DNA from 2 places in the Bacillus cereus group sp. MYBK79-1 genome. Region 1 is predicted to be linked to the other one. Evidence: riboswitches for the same ligand, from Rfam matches in the RefSeq annotation. Region 1 holds a riboswitch; the other holds the start of a gene.

Region 1 (9,279 bases):
TGTTTTTTAGATGGGAATAATCGAATCTGCCCTCCATGTGTATGTCCACTTAACACAAGTGAAATTTGTTCTTTTCCAGATATTTTATTTATTATATCAGGGTTGTGGCTAATTAATATGCGAAAACCATCTTCTTTGCAATCAGCCAACGCTAAATCTAAACGATCACGCTTCAAACCAACATCATCTACACCGAGTAAACAAATTTTTTCTCCTAGTTCAGACTCAAATACAACTCTTGTATTATCTAAAACTTTCACATTATTTTCTAATAACAAAGCATCTAATTCATGATATTCAATCTCATAATCATTATTTCCCCATACAAAATATACAGGAGCTATCGCTCTTAACTTTTGTATATTTGCAGAGATTTTCGATAAAGGGACGCCTCTTTCCGCTAAATCACCGCCAATAATTACAAGGTCTACTTTTCCTTTTACTTGTTCAATTAATGAACTTGAAATGACTCTTCTATGAATATCAGAAATAAAAAACACCTTTACTTTTTGAAAACTTTTCGGAAATTCTTCAAAAAGTAAAGTATGTTCTAACACAGTATTACGCATCGCTTCTGTATACATTACAAGAAGAAATATAATACCAATACATATGAGAGCACTTAATAAGATAATCCATATCATATATTTTTTACTCCCTTCCTCATAAAGATAATCCTCAGTTTTTATAGTAGGTATGTTACTAGCTATCCTGCTTTGCGGACTTTTCTTTTATCGGAATTTTTATTTCTTGACCTACATTCACTTCATCTTCTTGTAAATCATTATACTTTTTAATTACTTCAATTCCAGTTTCATCTGAAAAATATTGCTTCGCTATACTTTCTAAAGTTTCTCCCTCTTTCACCGTATGCGTTACTACTTTCTCAGATGTTGCCTCAGACTCAGATTTAGCTGAATCAAAGAAAATGACCTCAAACGCACTTTTCCCAGCGTTATTACCATCACTTGTCACCTGAATATATTTATCTGTATACCATAAAATACTAATTGGTAGTAATATGAATAGAAATGTTAAAACCCGGACGAAAATATGATTCATTTTAAACTTTTCTTTTTTCTCTTTATTTCTATGAATTTCACTACGCGGCGGTAAACCTTCTTTTTCTTCCACTCGCTCAACTTCTAATTCCTCTTCAAAATCAGGAATTCGTTTTCTCATGTTGTTCACCACCACCTTCCATTTATTTTCTTAATTGGAGTCCCATTATAAAATCAACAAGAAAGTGTGCAAAGATTGTTATAAACAAATTTCCTGTCCATTCAAATACGTAACCAAAGACAAAACTAATGAAACAGACGAAACAAAACAAAAATGGCTTTGTTATATACCGAATATGTAACACTGCAAATACTAAACTCGCTATCACAATTCCAAAGTGAGTCTGCACTACACCTCTAAATAAAAATTCTTCTGCAAAGCCGATAATGAACGTAATAACAAGTAGATGCATAACTGACATTCCTTGAAACATCCTATCGTTAATACCACCATCATCAAACCAAGACTCTGGAAATACTCGCATTGCAACATAATCTAATAACACAATACCAATCGCCAAAAAGCCACCTATTATAAGTATAGACACCGGTTCCCATTTCCACAGACTATACACCGATTTTATATCTCGGAATAATATATATGCTAGTAAACAACCGATACCGATAATAATGAACTGTGTGATATACAGATTCAGTCTTATTTCTTTCGGACTCATATCTTCAATATTATGCCTTTGAATGTCCATCATTCCCCCATCTTTTCTAGACCGAAAAGCTTTTGTAACTCTGTTTCCCAATTATAGTCGAAATCCGATTGTTGCGCTTGTCTTTTTTTATAATCTGTTTTTGTAATACCACAATAGTCACAGCAATTTTTTAACTCGTTCTCTTTTCTATAACTGAACTGTTGCAACAAATATTCACGTCTACATCCTTTCACTTGTATCCATGATTTCATGTTTTCTAGCTCACTATACTTATTACGTAGCCTTATTTCTACTTCAGCTATTAATCTGTTCATAATTTCATCTGACAAGCTCTCTAATTTTAATTTTCGCTGTTGTATGATTCCAAGCTGTTCGAGATGATAGCGGATGAAACGCCAATATTGTTCATTAAATCTTGCTGCATTATAACAAATTTCTTCTACCTCTTCTATTGGTAATTCTTTCGTTTGAAACATTCTTTCTTGTAGTAAAGAGAATAAAAATTGTATTTGCGACTGACTTGGCAATTCATCTTCAATTATTGAAATTGGTAAATCGTGATCTAACGGACTACATAGTAAGATAGCTATACTCGGTTCACCATTTCTTCCAGCTCTTCCGATTTCTTGTAAATAGGAAGCTATATTAGTCGGATAATGAAAATGAATAATATAGCTCGTATTCGACTTATTTACTCCCATACCAAAAGCACTTGTACATATTACAAGCTGCAACTGGTCATTCATAAACTGCTGTTGAATTAACATACGCTCTTCATGTTCCATACCCCCATGATAAAAAGCGACACCAGTCACGCCTTTTCCTCTTAAATATTCCGTTAAACGTTCTGTCCACGCTCTACTTGAACAATATACAATCCCTGGTCCTTGCAAATACATCACCTGGTCCAAAAGCGCCTCTTTCTTCTCTTCTATCGTCTCCACAAATTGTACTTCCATTGCAATATTCGGACGATCAATAGAGTATACATGCTGGGCGACATTCTTTAAACTCAAACTCTCTGCTATATCCCGGAGTACATCTTTCGTCGCTGTCGCCGTTAATGCTAGCACCGCAGGAGACCCGATATTCTCAATGACTACATTTAGTTTTTTATAGTCTGGTCTAAAATCATAACCCCATTGTGAAATACAATGAGCCTCATCCACAACAAATAATGAAATATGAACTTTCTTCAATTCTCTTATTAACACTTCCGACTGCAACATCTCTGGTGAAACAAAAATAAATTTATATGAAGCTAATTTTTTCATCGCTTCTCTTTTTTCGTGTAATGTCCGAAAACTATTAAATGCTATTACTCGGTTTTTCACTACATACTTTAATTGTGTAACCTGATCTTCCATCAAAGATAATAATGGTGATACAACAAGTACTGTTCCTTCTTGCATTAGCCCTGGAAGTTGATAGCACATAGACTTCCCTCTTCCAGTCGGGAGCATCGCTATAACATCTTTTCCTTCTAATAAATCTGTAATTACCCCTTTTTGCCCTGGACGAAATTCAGAATATCCAAACCATCTATATAAATATTCCTCAAGCTTCATTTATACCCTCCATCCGCGCCAATACAAGACGAACTTCAAAATAAGAGATACCCTCTCCAACCGCTTGTTTCAACTCACGCAACTTACGTGTTTGTAATGCCTCAATTACTTTTGTTACTCTATCTATTTTGTCTTTTTCCATAAACATCTCGATTGAAAACTCTTTTTCCCTCAAAGCAATTTCAACAAAATGATCTTCTATCGTTGCAACCTTTAAATTTCTAATTATCGCTATTTCATCTAAAGAGCGTCCTTGTCTCCAAAAATTATATGTTTTTTTCGTTGATAAACTAAATAATTCAGCTCTCTCATTTGGATAAGAGATAATCTCAGCTAATAGCGGAAATTCATTTTCTTTATCGCGAACTTCTTGTATAAAGAAGTGAATTGTACCCCAAAATAAAAAATACACCTGGAATATATCTTGTTTCGTAATTTCCGCTAATTGCTGCAATGTACAACCGATACGTTCATATCCTGTTAATCGATATGTTACAATCGTCGCTTCTACCACATCACCTTTTCCTAAAAGATTATGTATTTCTTTCCATAATCTTTTCGCCAATTCACTTCGCCTATATGGTACACCTGTTAAAAAGCGTTTTACCCACACCATTATTTCTGTATCTTGTTGAATAGGAATAAACTTCGTATTATTCTGTTGTAAATTAGATATAGTTTGAATAATTAATGATAATCGTTTCCAAAATGTTTCACCTAATTCACCATAGTGCAAACCATGTAAATGCGCGGGAAAAGCATACACTTCCTCCCATGTATGCAACTGCATTTTACCTTTAGATGTTAACAAATATGTATTTTCATGTATTTCTTGAATCAAATCTGCTTGCAACAACTTTGTAACTTCACGATCATAGTCTGTTCTATTTAACGATTTATATATTCCAAACAAAAATGAAATTCGGAACATATTCCCATCTTGTAACGTTTGCGAAGATCGTTTTCCTTTTAATAAATAATAAATAGAAGAAACGGTCCTTTCACCATTCAATTGTTTTAAACAATACAATAAAGTATATTGTAGTTGCATTACCGCTTCCACCTTTCAATCTAACTTAATTACTTTTTAGTATGATTGCACCATTCTACGTTACTCATTAAACTTATCATATCGGCACTATGTACTTGTATATAGTATATTGTACCAAACGAAATAACATTTACGTATTTTGAAAATCTTATGACATAATGCAAAAATTAGTTGACACTCTAATTGATAAGGATTATCATTATAATTTTATGTTGAAAAGTTTTAAAAACCGTTTTACAATAAGGTTATAATTTTTATGGCGAGCTTTTCACATACATATTATCAGGAGGGAAAAAAGATGGCAAAATATACAATCGTTGATAAAGATACTTGTATCGCATGTGGTGCTTGCGGCGCTGCTGCACCAGACATTTATGATTATGATGATGAAGGTATTGCGTTTGTAACATTAGACGATAACCAAGGTATCGTTGAAATTCCAGATGTATTAATTGAAGATATGATGGATGCATTCGAAGGTTGTCCAACTGACTCAATTAAAGTTGCTGATGAATCATTTGATGGCGACTCTTTAAAATTCGAATAGTCTTTTATTAACTTCAAAAAATATCCCTCATTAATATGAGGGATATTTTTTGTTTTCTATTTTCATTCTACTTAATAAAAAACCATTAGTAGTTCCATACTACTAATGGTTTTATTTTACATTTATGCATTTTTCATTTTTGCAAACACCCATACTTTCAGGCGTGAGAATAACGCTACAAATACAATTGTCACAACAATTCCTTTAATCAAATTAAATGGTAAGATTGCAGTTACAACCGTCGTTCTTATAGCTTCGCTAGACATAGCTGGTGAATTTAAAAACCAAGTGTAAGCTGGGAATATGATGATGTAATTTAATACACTCATAATGAGCGCCATTGTAATTGTCCCTAGCATTAATCCTGTCGTTAAACTTTTAACAGTACGATACTTCCTAAATAAGAAAGCTGCTGGTCCAATAAATAAACATCCTGCAATAAAGTTAGCTATTTCTCCAACTGGTACTCCCGTTAAACTCCCTTGAATCCCGTAATGTAAAATGTTCTTTATCGCCTCTACAATTATCCCTGCAACTGGCCCGAAAATAATCGCAGCAATTAAAGCTGGTACATCACTAAAATCAATCTTTAAAAATGGCGGAAGTCCAGGGAACGGGAAGTCCAACATCATCAGTAAATATGCAATACTACTTAGCATCGCTACACTCACCATCTGCAATACACTGTTTTTTTGTTTCATCTTTCTCTCTCCTTTTCCATCGATCTTCTCATGGAAAGTGGAAAGGTTCTGCTATGCCTACTTTTTCATAGAACGAAAAAACCCTTTGTGTTTTACACAAAGGGAGAATTTAAGGCACATCAAACAGACGTTCAAATCCATATCTTTTTTGAACGCTTGAACCTCCATCTTCTCCCATCCAGACTGTACTGTCGGCTTTGGAATCACACCAAATCCTGCCTTAACGGCTCGCGGGCTTAGAACAAAATCACATATAGTTCATCACCGCCGGTCGGGATTTTCACCCTGCCCCGAAGATAGACCGATATTCTATTTTCCATTTCATTATACAACAACATGATCGTATTGTGAACAAAAAAAGCGTAACTTATTAAAAATAAGTTATTAATTTTATATAACCAAAACTAGTCATTTTATTTTACAATACACCCCATATTTTTTAGTATTCGGCATTTCTCCTATGAATCCCCTAGTCATATATAATTAAAAGTGATAAGATGTTGAATTGTTAAGATAAGAACATTTTCTGGATTACGGAGGAAATGTCATGGAGAAAGAAAAGAGACACTCTATTCGAGAAGCAATGAAAAAAAACTTACGAAAAGAATACTTTTACTTAAAAAAAGAATTACTTTTCTACTGCCCAATTGATTTAGGCACATTCTCAAGCGAGACATACTATGCTGCTTTCGACGAGGATGGCATCAGTATTTATCAGTATGATAAAAAAACAGAAAGTAAATTAAAATTATGTGAGCGTCATCCGTGGAAGAGTTGGAATAAAGTGAAGGTGGATCATTATTTAACAACCTCTCAATTTATTTTCCAAGGGGAGCGAAACTGGATATTATCCATTTTCCAAAAAGGAAAAGAAGCTCAAAAAATAATTGAAGAGCATACATCTTTACAAACTGAAGTTGTGTCCCGCTCTTTCTTGAAAAAACTTCCAGGTTTTCGTTCTAATGCACCATTGAATAAGTACATCGGCAGCATTTGCTACACTGCACTTATTGCATTTTTATTAAAATGGATGATTCCATTTCAAGCACCACAAATCGCCCTGTACTCCATTTCAATCGGTTTTATGCTTCTTGGTTTACTTTGTTTAACAATCGGTTTAATTGAACCGACTATTGTACTGTTTCGAACAAATGAAAAAACAAGAACGAAAGTATTTTACTTATATAGCTACTTAGCTATTTCTGGATTTATATGTGTCTTTATTTTTTGGTAAAAAAAGAGCTAGTTAAACTAGCTCTTTTTTACTTTACGTATAATTGTTGATTTGGATAAATAAGCTCTTGCTGCAAGCCATTTTTTTCTTTTATTTCCTTAACTGACATACTAAATTTCCGTGCAATACTAACTAAAGTGTCCCCTTTTTGGACGACATATAATGATGAAGAAACGGCTTCATTTCTTTGTTCATGTAAAACAAGCAACGGATTCATCGCATTCTTTTTCGCCATCGTCCATCTTCCTTGATGAACTTCTAAATGCAAGTGCGCACCTCGCGATTCTCCTGTATTTCCTACTTCTCCAATTATTTTTCCTTTTGAAATATAATCCCCTTGAACTACATATCTCTTATTTAAATGTGCATATACAGCCTCATATTCTCCATGTTTAATAAATACAACGTTTCCGTAACTACTGGAATAATAAGACTTTGTTACCTTACCTTCTTGAATTGCTGCCACAGGCGCGCCGATCGGTGCCGCTATATCTATACCGTAGTGTTTTCCGTGCCTTGTCCCAAAATAATCACTTATCTGTCCTTCAACAGGCCATGTCCATTGATTTCCCTCAGCGTACACATGTAATTGAGATAAAAACAATACTGTCAATAACATGACGCCACATTTTAACACTTTCATATACATCCTCCGTTTTCTAATTACCACCATACCTTCTCTATTTTGGTATATTACAGAAAAAAGTATACAAAAAAAGAAAGTGGATCACTCCACTTCCTTCTCATTTTTATCCCGAAAAACGATTGCACTACGATTATACTCTACATCTTTTACTTGTAATCGAGCATTTATTACTCTAGCTACTGCAAACAAATAATCAGATAATCTATTTACATACTTTAGAATAACTTCATTGATTTCTCCTTCTTTTTGTAAAGACACTATACATCGTTCTGCTCGCCTTACAACTGTACGTGCCATATGAATAGCAGCAGCCGGTTCGCTTCCACCTGGTAAAATAAAGCGCTCTAGCGGCGGTGCTTCTTCTATATACAAATCAATCCTTCTTTCTAAGCTTTCGACCATTTCAATCGTCACTTTATAAGGGATTTTCCCTGCTACTATCGCCAAGTCTCCTCCACAATCAAATAATTCATGTTGAATATTTTCAAGTTCATTGTAAATATCTCCGAAAGACCCGCCTTGTAGCTTCTTCATCGCATACCCAATATGAGAATTCGCCTCATCTATTGTGCCATATGCTTCAACTCGGATATCATCTTTATCCACTCTGCCACCTATTACACTTGTTTTCCCTTTATCTCCTGTTTTTGTGTATAGTTTCATCGCTTTACGACACCCCTCTTATTATTCTTCATTCGACTAAGATAGAAAAAAGTTCTACTATTATTTATTTAATTGATTTACAAAAAAATAAAAACAGTAGAACTTTATTCATTATCAACTTTAAAAACGCATATCTAAATTATACGATTCGGTAAATATACAGAGAATGTAGTTCCCTCTCCAACAACACTTGAAACAGCAATTTTCCCCTCATGGCCTTGCACAATATTTTTTGCAATCGCAAGTCCGAGTCCTGTTCCACCTTTTTTCCCACGTGTTCTTGCTTTATCAGCTTTATAGAAACGATCAAATAAAAATGGAATATCTTCTTCGGGAATACCAGCGCCCGAATCTTGCACTTCAAAAATAAGTCCATTATTTTTCGTATCAATTACAAGCGTTACATGCCCGCCTGCATTCGTATGACGAATTGCGTTATCAATTAAATTCGTCAATACTTGTTCCATACGATCTGCATCAAACGGGTATTGCTCAATTGGATTTTGGAAATCAACCGTTAATTCGACTTCTTTATCCTTTGCAATCCCTTGGAATTTACGACCTATTTTTTCAACGAAAGGATGAATATCTACTTCACCGATATGTAACTCTACATTACCACTTTCCATACGCGCTAAATCTAACAATTCATTTACAAGTTTACCTAAACGAACGGATTCATCATAAATGATTTGAACAAACTCATTAATTTCTTCTTTCGTTTGCACAATATCATCTAAAATTGCTTCACTGTATCCTTGAAGCATTACCATCGGTGTACGAAGTTCATGTGATACGTTCGCAATAAAGTCTTGGCGCATCTTCTCAAGACGGCGTTCTTCCGTCATATCACGCAATACTGCTACAGCACCACGAATTTTTGTTTGATTGTAAAGCGGCGTCATAAGAACTACGTAGTTACCTTTTTGTAAATTAATTCCAACTACTTGTTGTTGTTCGCTTTCTACAACGAGATGGAATAGTTCAACAAGTTCAGAAGGTAGCTTTTTACTTAATTCTACTTCTTTTTCTTCTTGCCAAACTTGTAAGAAATGTTCAGCCGGCGGATTGATTACAACAACTTCGCCTTCCTGATTTAACGTAATAACCCCATCTGCCATACTACTTAAAATACTAGCT
Region 2 (9,279 bases), on a different contig from region 1:
TTAAAGTAGATTTAACAGGCCAAGATATTCGCGATATTTTAAATCAGCAGTGGCAAAAAGGTACGACGCGCATGCTTCAAATTTCAGGTATTCAATATACGTGGGATTCCCATAAACCAAATGGTGAAAAAGTTACAAATATACGTTTGACAAACGGAGAAGAATTATCTCCCTCTCAAACGTATAGCGTAGTTGCAAATGCTTTCTTAGCTTCTGGCGGTGATGGATTCGTATCATTTAAAAATGGAAAAAATGCAGAAACTGGTCCAAACGACTTTGAAGCGCTAGTCGATTACGTAAAACAATTAAAAGAACCAATTCAGCCAGTTATTGATGGAAGAATTCAAAAGGTAAATTAAGTATTTCCTTAATATGCGATCCAAATTTTTATTATAAAGGATACGCACTTATACTTGATTCACAATATTAGTAAAACCTAAAAAGGATACTCGTTCTTACAATGAACTTAGTATCCTTTTCTTTAGTTATCAAAATGGGATGTTTTGTTAAAATCATATTGTTGTAAAAATTGTTGTAACGCCTCTTCTACAAGTTTAGATTTTTGAATTCCTTTCGATTCTGATATAGCATCTAATTTTACTAATATTTCTTTATTAATAGAAAAGGTACGTTTCTTTTTTTCTGTACTTATACTCATAATTGGCGCAATTACTTCTTCTCTCTTTCTTAATAACTCATAAATACTTTGTAATTGCTCATAAATTAATAATTGATAATCTGTTGTCGCATATTGAAGGGCTGTCGCTTCTTGGAGTTGTAAGTGACGAGGTTCTTCTCCATCCCCTACAAAAATACGTTTCTTCTGTTCTCCATCATATTCGTATCCAATCAATCTTAATTTCTTTGATAATGTATACGGGCTTATTTCAAGACGTTTTGCTATAATAGCGATGGATTCACGTCTATTTAAACAATCTATAATTTCTCCAATCGTCACAATTTCCCTCCTCCCGTGTTGAAATGACACTAGTATGGTATGTTACAATGATTTTCTAACAGTATATGCAAAACGAATAGCCTGTGCGATTCATACGATTTCAGAAAAGGAGGTTTTCAATATGCTTTTTCGTAGCTATACCCCACAGTTTTATAATGAAAATAAACAAATCATTCCTAATAGTATTGCTACGATGGAAAGCGTTACGATTCATAATCGAAAACAAACTCTCCTTATGCGCGGGCAAAACGTAGAGCAGCCAATTTTATTATGCTGTCATGGTGGACCGGGAATGGCACAAATTGGATTTATTCGGCATTTTCAAAAAGAATTGGAAAAACACTTCATCGTAATTAATTGGGATCAGCGCGGGGCCGGTAAATCCTTTTCACTGAAAGATTTCGGAGCAAATTTTACAATCGAACAATTCGTGTCCGATGCAAAAGAAGTGATTCAATATGTACTTAAAAAGTTCAATAAACAGAAACTATTTCTCGCTGGTCATTCTTGGGGAAGCATTATTGGGCTTAACATAGCACATCAATATCCACAATATATCGAGGCTTACATCGGTATTGGACAAATTGTACATATGAAACAAAACGAAGAATTGCTATATCAGCATTTAATTCTTTCTGCCAAAAGACATGATCATAAAAAAGCGTTAGCGTCTCTTTTAAAATTAGGAAAACCACCATTTTTAGATACGAGACGTCTCATTATTCAAAGAAAGTGGCTTGGCACATTCGGAGGAGCAATACAAAACGGATCTTCCTTTTCTTTCATACGAAAAGGCTTCTTTTCTCCCGAATATACGCTATTAGATTGGTTCAAGTTTCTCGCAGGAAATTTAAAATCTGGCGTTTTATGGGAAGAAATGCTAACAATCGATTTCTTTTCTTCTATTTCAAGTTTATCTATTCCGGTTTATTTTTGTTCTGGTCGCTATGATTATCAAACTCCTTATGCACTCGTTCAGGAATATTGTGATGTAATAGAAGCGCCTATAAAAAAGATGATTTGGTTCCCGAATTCAGCACATTCTCCCGATTTAGAAGAACCAGAATTATTCGCTCAATCTTTACAATCAATTAAACAAGAGCTAGCTTTTCAGCATTAGTAATAAAAGGCTCTTTTACATTTCATAGAAAACAATTTATAATAATATGTCGCAACTATGTATAAATATAGCAAGGTGCTTCATATTTACTTGCCTTAACACAATAAAATTTTGGGGAGATTACATTTATTATGAATGCTGTACTCGTCGCAGTAGCAGTTATGCTATTGCTTAGTTTGTTACGTGTCCAGGTCATTGTCGCCATCATTGTTGGAGCTTTAACAGGCGGAATTATCGGCGGACTTGGTATTTCAGAAACTATTAACACTTTTACAACTGGTCTTGGAAACAGTGCTCCTATTGCTTTAAGTTATGCAATGCTTGGTGGTTTCGCTATTTCTCTTTCCAAAACAGGACTTCCAGATGCCATGATTCACACCGCATTAAAATGGATTGGCAATGAACAAGACACGAAAAAACAAGTTTATTCTAAAATACTTATTTTATTTATCATTTTAACGATGGCTTGTTTCTCACAAAATGTGATTCCTGTTCATATCGCTTTCATCCCCATCTTAATTCCAGCACTTTTAAAAGTATTAAATGAGCTGAAAGTGGATCGCAGACTTGTTACATGTATTATTACATTCGGATTGATTACTCCTTATATGTGGATTCCAGCAGGGTTCGGAAAAATTTATCATGACGTATTGCAAACAAATGCTGCGCAAAGCGGTCTTACATTTGATGTCGCACTTATTCCAAAAGCAATGACCATTCCAGCAATCGGTATGATTATTGGATTATGTATAGCAGTATTCATTACGTACCGGAAACCTCGTACGTATGAAACAGAACAAGTTCATACAACCGCAAATGAAATCGTTCCCTATACAAAACGTAGCATTACTTTCGGATTATTATCTATCATAGCTACATTAACTGTTCAATTAGCAACAGAATCAATGATTTTCGGTGCTTTAGCAGGGATTATCGTCTTATCAGTAAGTGGTAGTCTACCTCTTAAAGAAGCAGATGCGATATTAACAAGCGGAATGCGCATGATGTCCTTTATTGGTTTTGTTATGATCGCAGCTGCTGGATTTGGCGCTGTTCTTCGAAAAACAGGACATGTTGAATCGCTTGTGCAAACGAGTGCACATATAATTGGAAATAATAAACCGCTCGCTGCATTTCTTATGCTTGTGATTGGACTTCTCGTTACGATGGGAATTGGTTCATCCTTTTCAACCATCCCTATTTTAACAACAATTTTTGTACCTCTTTGCATGCAGCTTGGATTTAGTCCAATGGCTACAATTGCAATTATCGGTACAGCCGGAGCGCTAGGCGATGCAGGATCTCCAGCATCAGATAGTACACTTGGACCAACATCTGGTTTAAATGCTGATGGTCAACACCATCATATATGGGATACATGTGTACCAACTTTCCTGCATTATAATATACCGTTACTTATATTCGGCTTTATTGCCGCTATTACATTATAAAAGGTGCGTTTTATACGCACCTTTTACTTTTTTATTTTCCGTTTTAATTGTTGCAAAGCTATTTTCCCATTTTCTTCGGCACAACTTTCAATTTTCATGAGTGATGGGCCTATCCATTCACTGTCTATGCTCCCGTTCGATCCAATAATTTTCAACTTATCCGGTATACGGATATTTAAATTTTTCGCCGCTTGAATTAACTCAAAAGTAACCTTTTCACTTGAAGTTACAATTCCATCTATATACGGGTAAGTTTGCAATAATGTAATAAACTGTTTATTTGTATACCCTTGTACACATACTTCTCGATAAGAGATTCCTTCCTCCCAAGTAGCGTCTAAAAATCCTGATATGTGCTCTTCCATTTCTTCACTACCTTCTCCCTCATCGAAATAAGCAAGAAAGTGACAACCTTTCTCTTTTAATAAAGAAACAGCTCTTTGTCCACTTTCATAATAATTTGCATCGGATTGTTTTTCATCAATCACAACAAACGGAAGTGGAATTTCTCCAATACTTTTAAAAACTGATCTTGTTAAAATAACACCTGCAACGTTATTTTCCTTCAACATATGTATATATCTATCTTTATTCTCTATATTACAAACAATAATTTGATATCCTTCTTTATATGCTATTTCCTCAATACAATGTAGCAAAGTGATGTTTGATGGGTTATATAAATTATCTACAAGTAACGCAATTATCGTTGAATTCTGTTTAAACAATGGCTTTGCTGTACTATTTGGCCTATAACGTAATTCCTCAATTGCTTCCTTTACTTGTTTTACTGTGCCTTCATGAACGTATCCTTTTTCATTAATAACTCGTGAAACGGTTGCGACTGAAACACCTGCCAATTTTGCAACATCACGTATAGTTGCCACATCGTCACCCCTTAATATGGTAATAGATTACAATTTTACGGTAACCTAAATTACAATATTCGTCAAGGTTAATAACTTATATTTCTGAAAATTGTTACATCAATTTATTAAACGATACTCCAACTGGATTTCATGTAAAATTGGGATGTTATCATATCCGATACGTGGAATTTCTTTCTTTATTTTCCGTGCCTCTTCCACCGCATTCACATATAAATTAGTCATCACAAAATTACGTTTTTGGTAAAAACGTAACGCATTCATATTATCATTTGTTGTAATAAGCCAAACCCGCCCGCACCATTCTTCTTCTGCAACTTGTAATACATAATCTACAAGTTTCGTCCCTATTCCTTTTCTTTCTTCAAAGCTATCTAAAGATACAATTTGGCACATATTTCCGGTCACTTCATACGTTATAATTCCAATTATTCTGTCATCTGAGAGCGCAGCAAATCCTGGCAACTCTTCTAACTGATGCCCCTTACCACGTGAAACCATCAATGAACTCCCCCAGTTCTCACACATGAACATTCGGATTGTTTCTTTCATCGCTGGCGTAATTTTTTGTATATACACCATTTCCTATTTCTCCCCTTTTCTATCATTGTGATACAATGTAAGTGTATCACATGTAACGGTATTTGGAGGATGAGGTAAAGTATGAAACGTTTTTTTGCAGCATTGTTTACTATACTAGGTGCGATAACTGCCCTTGGGATTTTCTTTACAAATAAAGTGATGTACTTAAAGAAAAAAACAGAGGAAGAAGTACTCGAAAGAGAAACGAAAAAACATTTTCGTATAGAGGATTTTGATGCTCTTCATAAAGAAGAAATTCATATTCCTTCGCAATTCGGATATGATCTTCACGGATATTACATTCCTGCTGGTCATTCCAATAAGTTTATGATTTTTTGTCACGGCGTAACTGTAAATAAAATGAACTCTGTAAAATATGCAAGGTTATTTTTAAACAGAGGGTATAATGTCGTTATTTATGATCATCGTCGTCATGGTAAAACTGGCGGAAAAACAACAAGCTATGGATACTATGAAAAACATGATTTAAAATCTGTCGTTGACTGGCTAAAAATTCGTTTTGGAACAAATATAACACTCGGTATTCACGGTGAATCTATGGGAGCTGCAACACTTCTTCAATACGCAGGACTTGTAGAAGATGGTGCTGATTTCTATATTGCAGATTGTCCTTTTTCTGATTTTTACGGGCAATTACAACACCGTTTAAAGGTTGAATTCCATTTACCTAAATGGCCTTTATTACCTTTAGCAAATGCTTTTTTAAAAGTGCGTGACGGTTATACGATTCGCGAAGTTTCACCAATCGATTGTATAAAAAATATTAACAATCCCGTCCTCTTTATTCATAGTAAAGATGATGATTATATTTTAGCTGATATGACGAAAGCACTATATGAAGCAAAAGAAAACAATAAACAACTTTATATTGCAGAACACGGCACACACGCTTGCTCTTATAACGAAAATAAAGAAGAATATGAAGCAGCCGTTGATCAATTTTTAAATTCATATGTAAAAGAAACAAAAAACAGGCTTGCATAAGCCTGTTTTTTTATTGCGCTAAAACGTCTGTAACTTGTTCCATATTTTCAGAAATCCATTGCACTGCATCATCTAACGTTGGAAATTCTGTCGTTTGAAATGTTACTTCATCTTGAAGTAACCAAACATCTTTTGCCTCTTGTCCTACACCTGCAATGGACCAATGTAATAAACTATATGGATGATTATCATTCAAAAATGATACCCACGTGCGCTCATTTGCAATGTTTCGTAATGTATGTAATTGTTTGTCCATCTCTCGTCACCTTACTCTAGTCAGTTATGAAAACTATTATAACACTCTCTTCTTTCTCAAACAAAGTGCTCTTTTTATATTGTCAAGCACTTCCCTTGATTATATGATGAAATTAAGCGTTTGGGAAGGAGGGATAACGTTGGCGAAAGTACAAATTAAAGTAAATGATAATGGCTCTTTTCGCGTTACAGGGGACGTGGAATTAGTCGATTCACAAGGGAATGTATTCCCAGCAAAACCGGCATTTTCTTTATGCCGTTGTGGTTTATCAAAAAATATGCCTTATTGCGATGCTTCGCATAAAGGGAAATTCGAATCTGTTGTTAGAGCACCAGAGACAGAATAATTTCACATGTGACATGCACATTTTTTGTGCATGTTTTTTCTTTTTATCAACTCCGTTATATCCCTTCTCCTTACAACATTTCTAATACTTCTGTCTCCATTCCAGCCTACATATATTTTCACATAATTCTTCACATTCGAACATTTTTTTCTAGCCTTTTATTTTTTTTGTGCTATAATTTGAGCAAACAACATCCTTCGGGGTCGGGTGAAATTCCCAACCGGCGGTGATGAAGTGCAAACTTCTAAGTCCGTGACCCGTTTTCAACTCGAAAACGGTGGATCTAGTGAAACTCTAGGGCCGACAGTATAGTCTGGATGGGAGAAGGATATGTTTCTAGTTTTTTATATAGTGAATACACTTTTATTTCAGTATGCATATTTTTAAAGATTCATTTTGATTCTTTATATATGTTTAGTTTTCTATACTTATTTTTTATACTGAAATAAAAAGAGACAACTAGCGTTTGAAAAATTCGATATTTTGCTAGGTTTTTTCCTTATGCAAAAATATCAATCATCGTTAGGTTTCTTTCCTGTACTTTCGTATTCGAACTATATTTCTAGAAATCACGTCTCCCAAACCCCAAGGATATAAAATCCTTGGGGTTTTTTGATTTTTTCAGGAGAGGTGAAGAGAATGACAGATCAAGAATATATGAGGATTGCTCTGCAGTTAGCAGAAGGAACATCTGGACAAACAAGTCCAAATCCTATGGTTGGTGCTGTTGTTGTAAAAGACGGAAACATCGTCGGTATGGGAGCTCATTTACGTGCTGGTGAAGAACACGCAGAAGTTCATGCTCTTCATATGGCTGGTGAAAAAGCAAAAGGAGCTACCGTGTATGTAACACTTGAACCGTGTAACCATTTTGGAAAAACACCACCTTGCTGTGAATTGCTCATCGAAAAGGAAGTTAAGCGCGTTGTAATTGCTACCCTTGATTGTAATCCGCTCGTTTCTGGTAATGGAAAAAGGAGATTAGAAGAGGCTGGCATCGACGTAACAACTGGTGTTCTTGAAGCGGAAGCAGTTTTATTAAATCGCTACTTTTTTCATTACATGAAAACGAAACGTCCATTTGTAACAATAAAAACAGCAATGAGCTTAGACGGAAAAACAGCGACTGTCACTGGTGACAGTAAGTGGATTACAGAAGAAGAAGCACGAGCTGATGTTCACCAATATCGCCATACACATGATGCAATTCTCGTTGGAGTGAATACAGTTATAGCTGATAATCCACATTTAACAACAAGAATTCCTAACGGGGGTAAACATCCTATACGCGTTATTTTAGATACCCATTTACGAACACCACCATCTTCTCATGTCATAACAGATGGTTTAGCACCGACTTGGATTTTTGTCGGTAAGGATGTAAATAAAGAGAATATAGCTTCTTATGAATCTGAAAATATAGTGATATTCCAAATGAAAACGAAGCAAATTGAAATTAAGGACCTCCTTTTCTTGCTTGGAGAGAAGCAAATTCTTTCTCTATTCGTTGAAGGAGGACAATCGATTCATGCAAGTTTCTTACAAACAAAGTATTTCAATGAAATTGTAACTTATATAAGTCCAAAATTAATTGGTGGGAGAGATGCCCCTACTTTATTTGGCGGAAATGGTTTTTCAACATTACAAGATGCACTTTCCTTGGAAATTCAAGAGATGAAACAAATTGGCGATGATATAAAAATTGTTGCGAATACCCGAAGTGAGGTGACGGAATGTTTACAGGAATTGTAGAAGAATTAGGAACGATTGCAAACATGCAACAAAGCGGAGAAGCAATGAAGTTAACGATCCATGCAAATAAAATTTTATCCGATATCCACTTAGGTGATAGTATCGCAGTTAACGGTATTTGCTTAACTGTAACGAGTTTCACAACAACTTCATTCACGGTGGATGCAATGCCTGAAACGATGCAATCAACATCACTTCGCATGCTTAAACCGCACTGTAAAATAAATTTAGAACGTGCAATGGCTGCAAACGGACGATTCGGTGGACATTTCGTTTCAGGACATATTGATGGCATCGGAACGATAGTAAGCAAAAAACAACACTATAATGCCGTCTATTACAAAATAGCTATTGCTGATGAGTTATTGCGCTATTGTTTGCATAAAGGATCCGTTGCTGTTGATGGAACGAGTTTAACAATATTTGATATAGACGAATCTTCCATTACAATCTCACTCATCCCGCACACAGTAAGTGAATCTGTTATCGGAGAAAAAAATGCCGGTGACATCGTAAATATTGAGTGTGACATGATTGGTAAATATATCGAACGCTTTATTTCTAAACCTGTAAAACGAACAGGTTCAATGACCGAAAGCTTTTTACAAGAAAACGGATTTTTATAAGGGGGAAGCATGATGTTTCATCGTATTGAAGAAGCTCTAGAAGATTTAAAACAAGGGAAAGTCGTAATCGTATGTGATGATGAAAACCGTGAAAATGAAGGCGATTTTATCGCTTTAGCAGAGTATATTACGCCAGAAACAATTAACTTTATGATTACACATGGGCGCGGCCTCGTTTGTGTACCAATTACGGAAGAGTACGCAGAACGTCTACAATTAGAACCAATGGTAGCTCATAATACAGATTCGCATCATACTGCATTTACAGTGAGCATTGATCACGTTTCTACAACAAC

What was found. A riboswitch is a leader RNA that binds a small molecule or an ion and turns the genes downstream of it on or off. The one in region 1 is predicted to bind FMN.
Region 2: another riboswitch for FMN. It lies ahead of ribD (bifunctional diaminohydroxyphosphoribosylaminopyrimidine deaminase/5-amino-6-(5-phosphoribosylamino)uracil reductase RibD); the one in region 1 lies ahead of ACTFOB_RS13990 (ECF transporter S component).

What each region holds. Positions count from the first base shown of each region.
Region 1 is NZ_JBQAEO010000007.1:119,249-128,527, forward strand. Features, by position in the region: gene ACTFOB_RS13960 (metallophosphoesterase) at 1-644, opposite strand, end outside; gene ACTFOB_RS13965 (LysM peptidoglycan-binding domain-containing protein) at 703-1,182, opposite strand; gene ACTFOB_RS13970 (lysostaphin resistance A-like protein) at 1,205-1,768, opposite strand; gene ACTFOB_RS13975 (RecQ family ATP-dependent DNA helicase) at 1,768-3,297, opposite strand; gene ACTFOB_RS13980 (helix-turn-helix domain-containing protein) at 3,287-4,348, opposite strand; gene ACTFOB_RS13985 (ferredoxin) at 4,647-4,895, shown strand; gene ACTFOB_RS13990 (ECF transporter S component) at 5,018-5,596, opposite strand; FMN riboswitch at 5,759-5,898, opposite strand; gene ACTFOB_RS13995 (hypothetical protein) at 6,144-6,830, shown strand; gene ACTFOB_RS14000 (peptidoglycan DD-metalloendopeptidase family protein) at 6,859-7,473, opposite strand; gene ACTFOB_RS14005 (cob(I)yrinic acid a,c-diamide adenosyltransferase) at 7,558-8,139, opposite strand; gene resE (sensor histidine kinase ResE) at 8,274-9,279, opposite strand, start outside.
Region 2 is NZ_JBQAEO010000016.1:47,401-56,679, forward strand. Features, by position in the region: gene ACTFOB_RS21275 (bifunctional metallophosphatase/5'-nucleotidase) at 1-359, shown strand, start outside; gene ACTFOB_RS21280 (ribbon-helix-helix domain-containing protein) at 482-958, opposite strand; gene ACTFOB_RS21285 (alpha/beta fold hydrolase) at 1,080-2,078, shown strand; gene ACTFOB_RS21290 (Na+/H+ antiporter family protein) at 2,210-3,529, shown strand; gene ACTFOB_RS21295 (LacI family DNA-binding transcriptional regulator) at 3,553-4,416, opposite strand; gene ACTFOB_RS21300 (GNAT family N-acetyltransferase) at 4,516-4,998, opposite strand; gene ACTFOB_RS21305 (alpha/beta hydrolase) at 5,080-6,003, shown strand; gene ACTFOB_RS21310 (DUF2552 family protein) at 6,014-6,259, opposite strand; gene ACTFOB_RS21315 (CDGSH iron-sulfur domain-containing protein) at 6,363-6,605, shown strand; FMN riboswitch at 6,795-6,938, shown strand; gene ribD (bifunctional diaminohydroxyphosphoribosylaminopyrimidine deaminase/5-amino-6-(5-phosphoribosylamino)uracil reductase RibD) at 7,245-8,357, shown strand; gene ribE (riboflavin synthase) at 8,339-8,983, shown strand; gene ribBA (bifunctional 3,4-dihydroxy-2-butanone 4-phosphate synthase/GTP cyclohydrolase II) at 8,996-9,279, shown strand, end outside.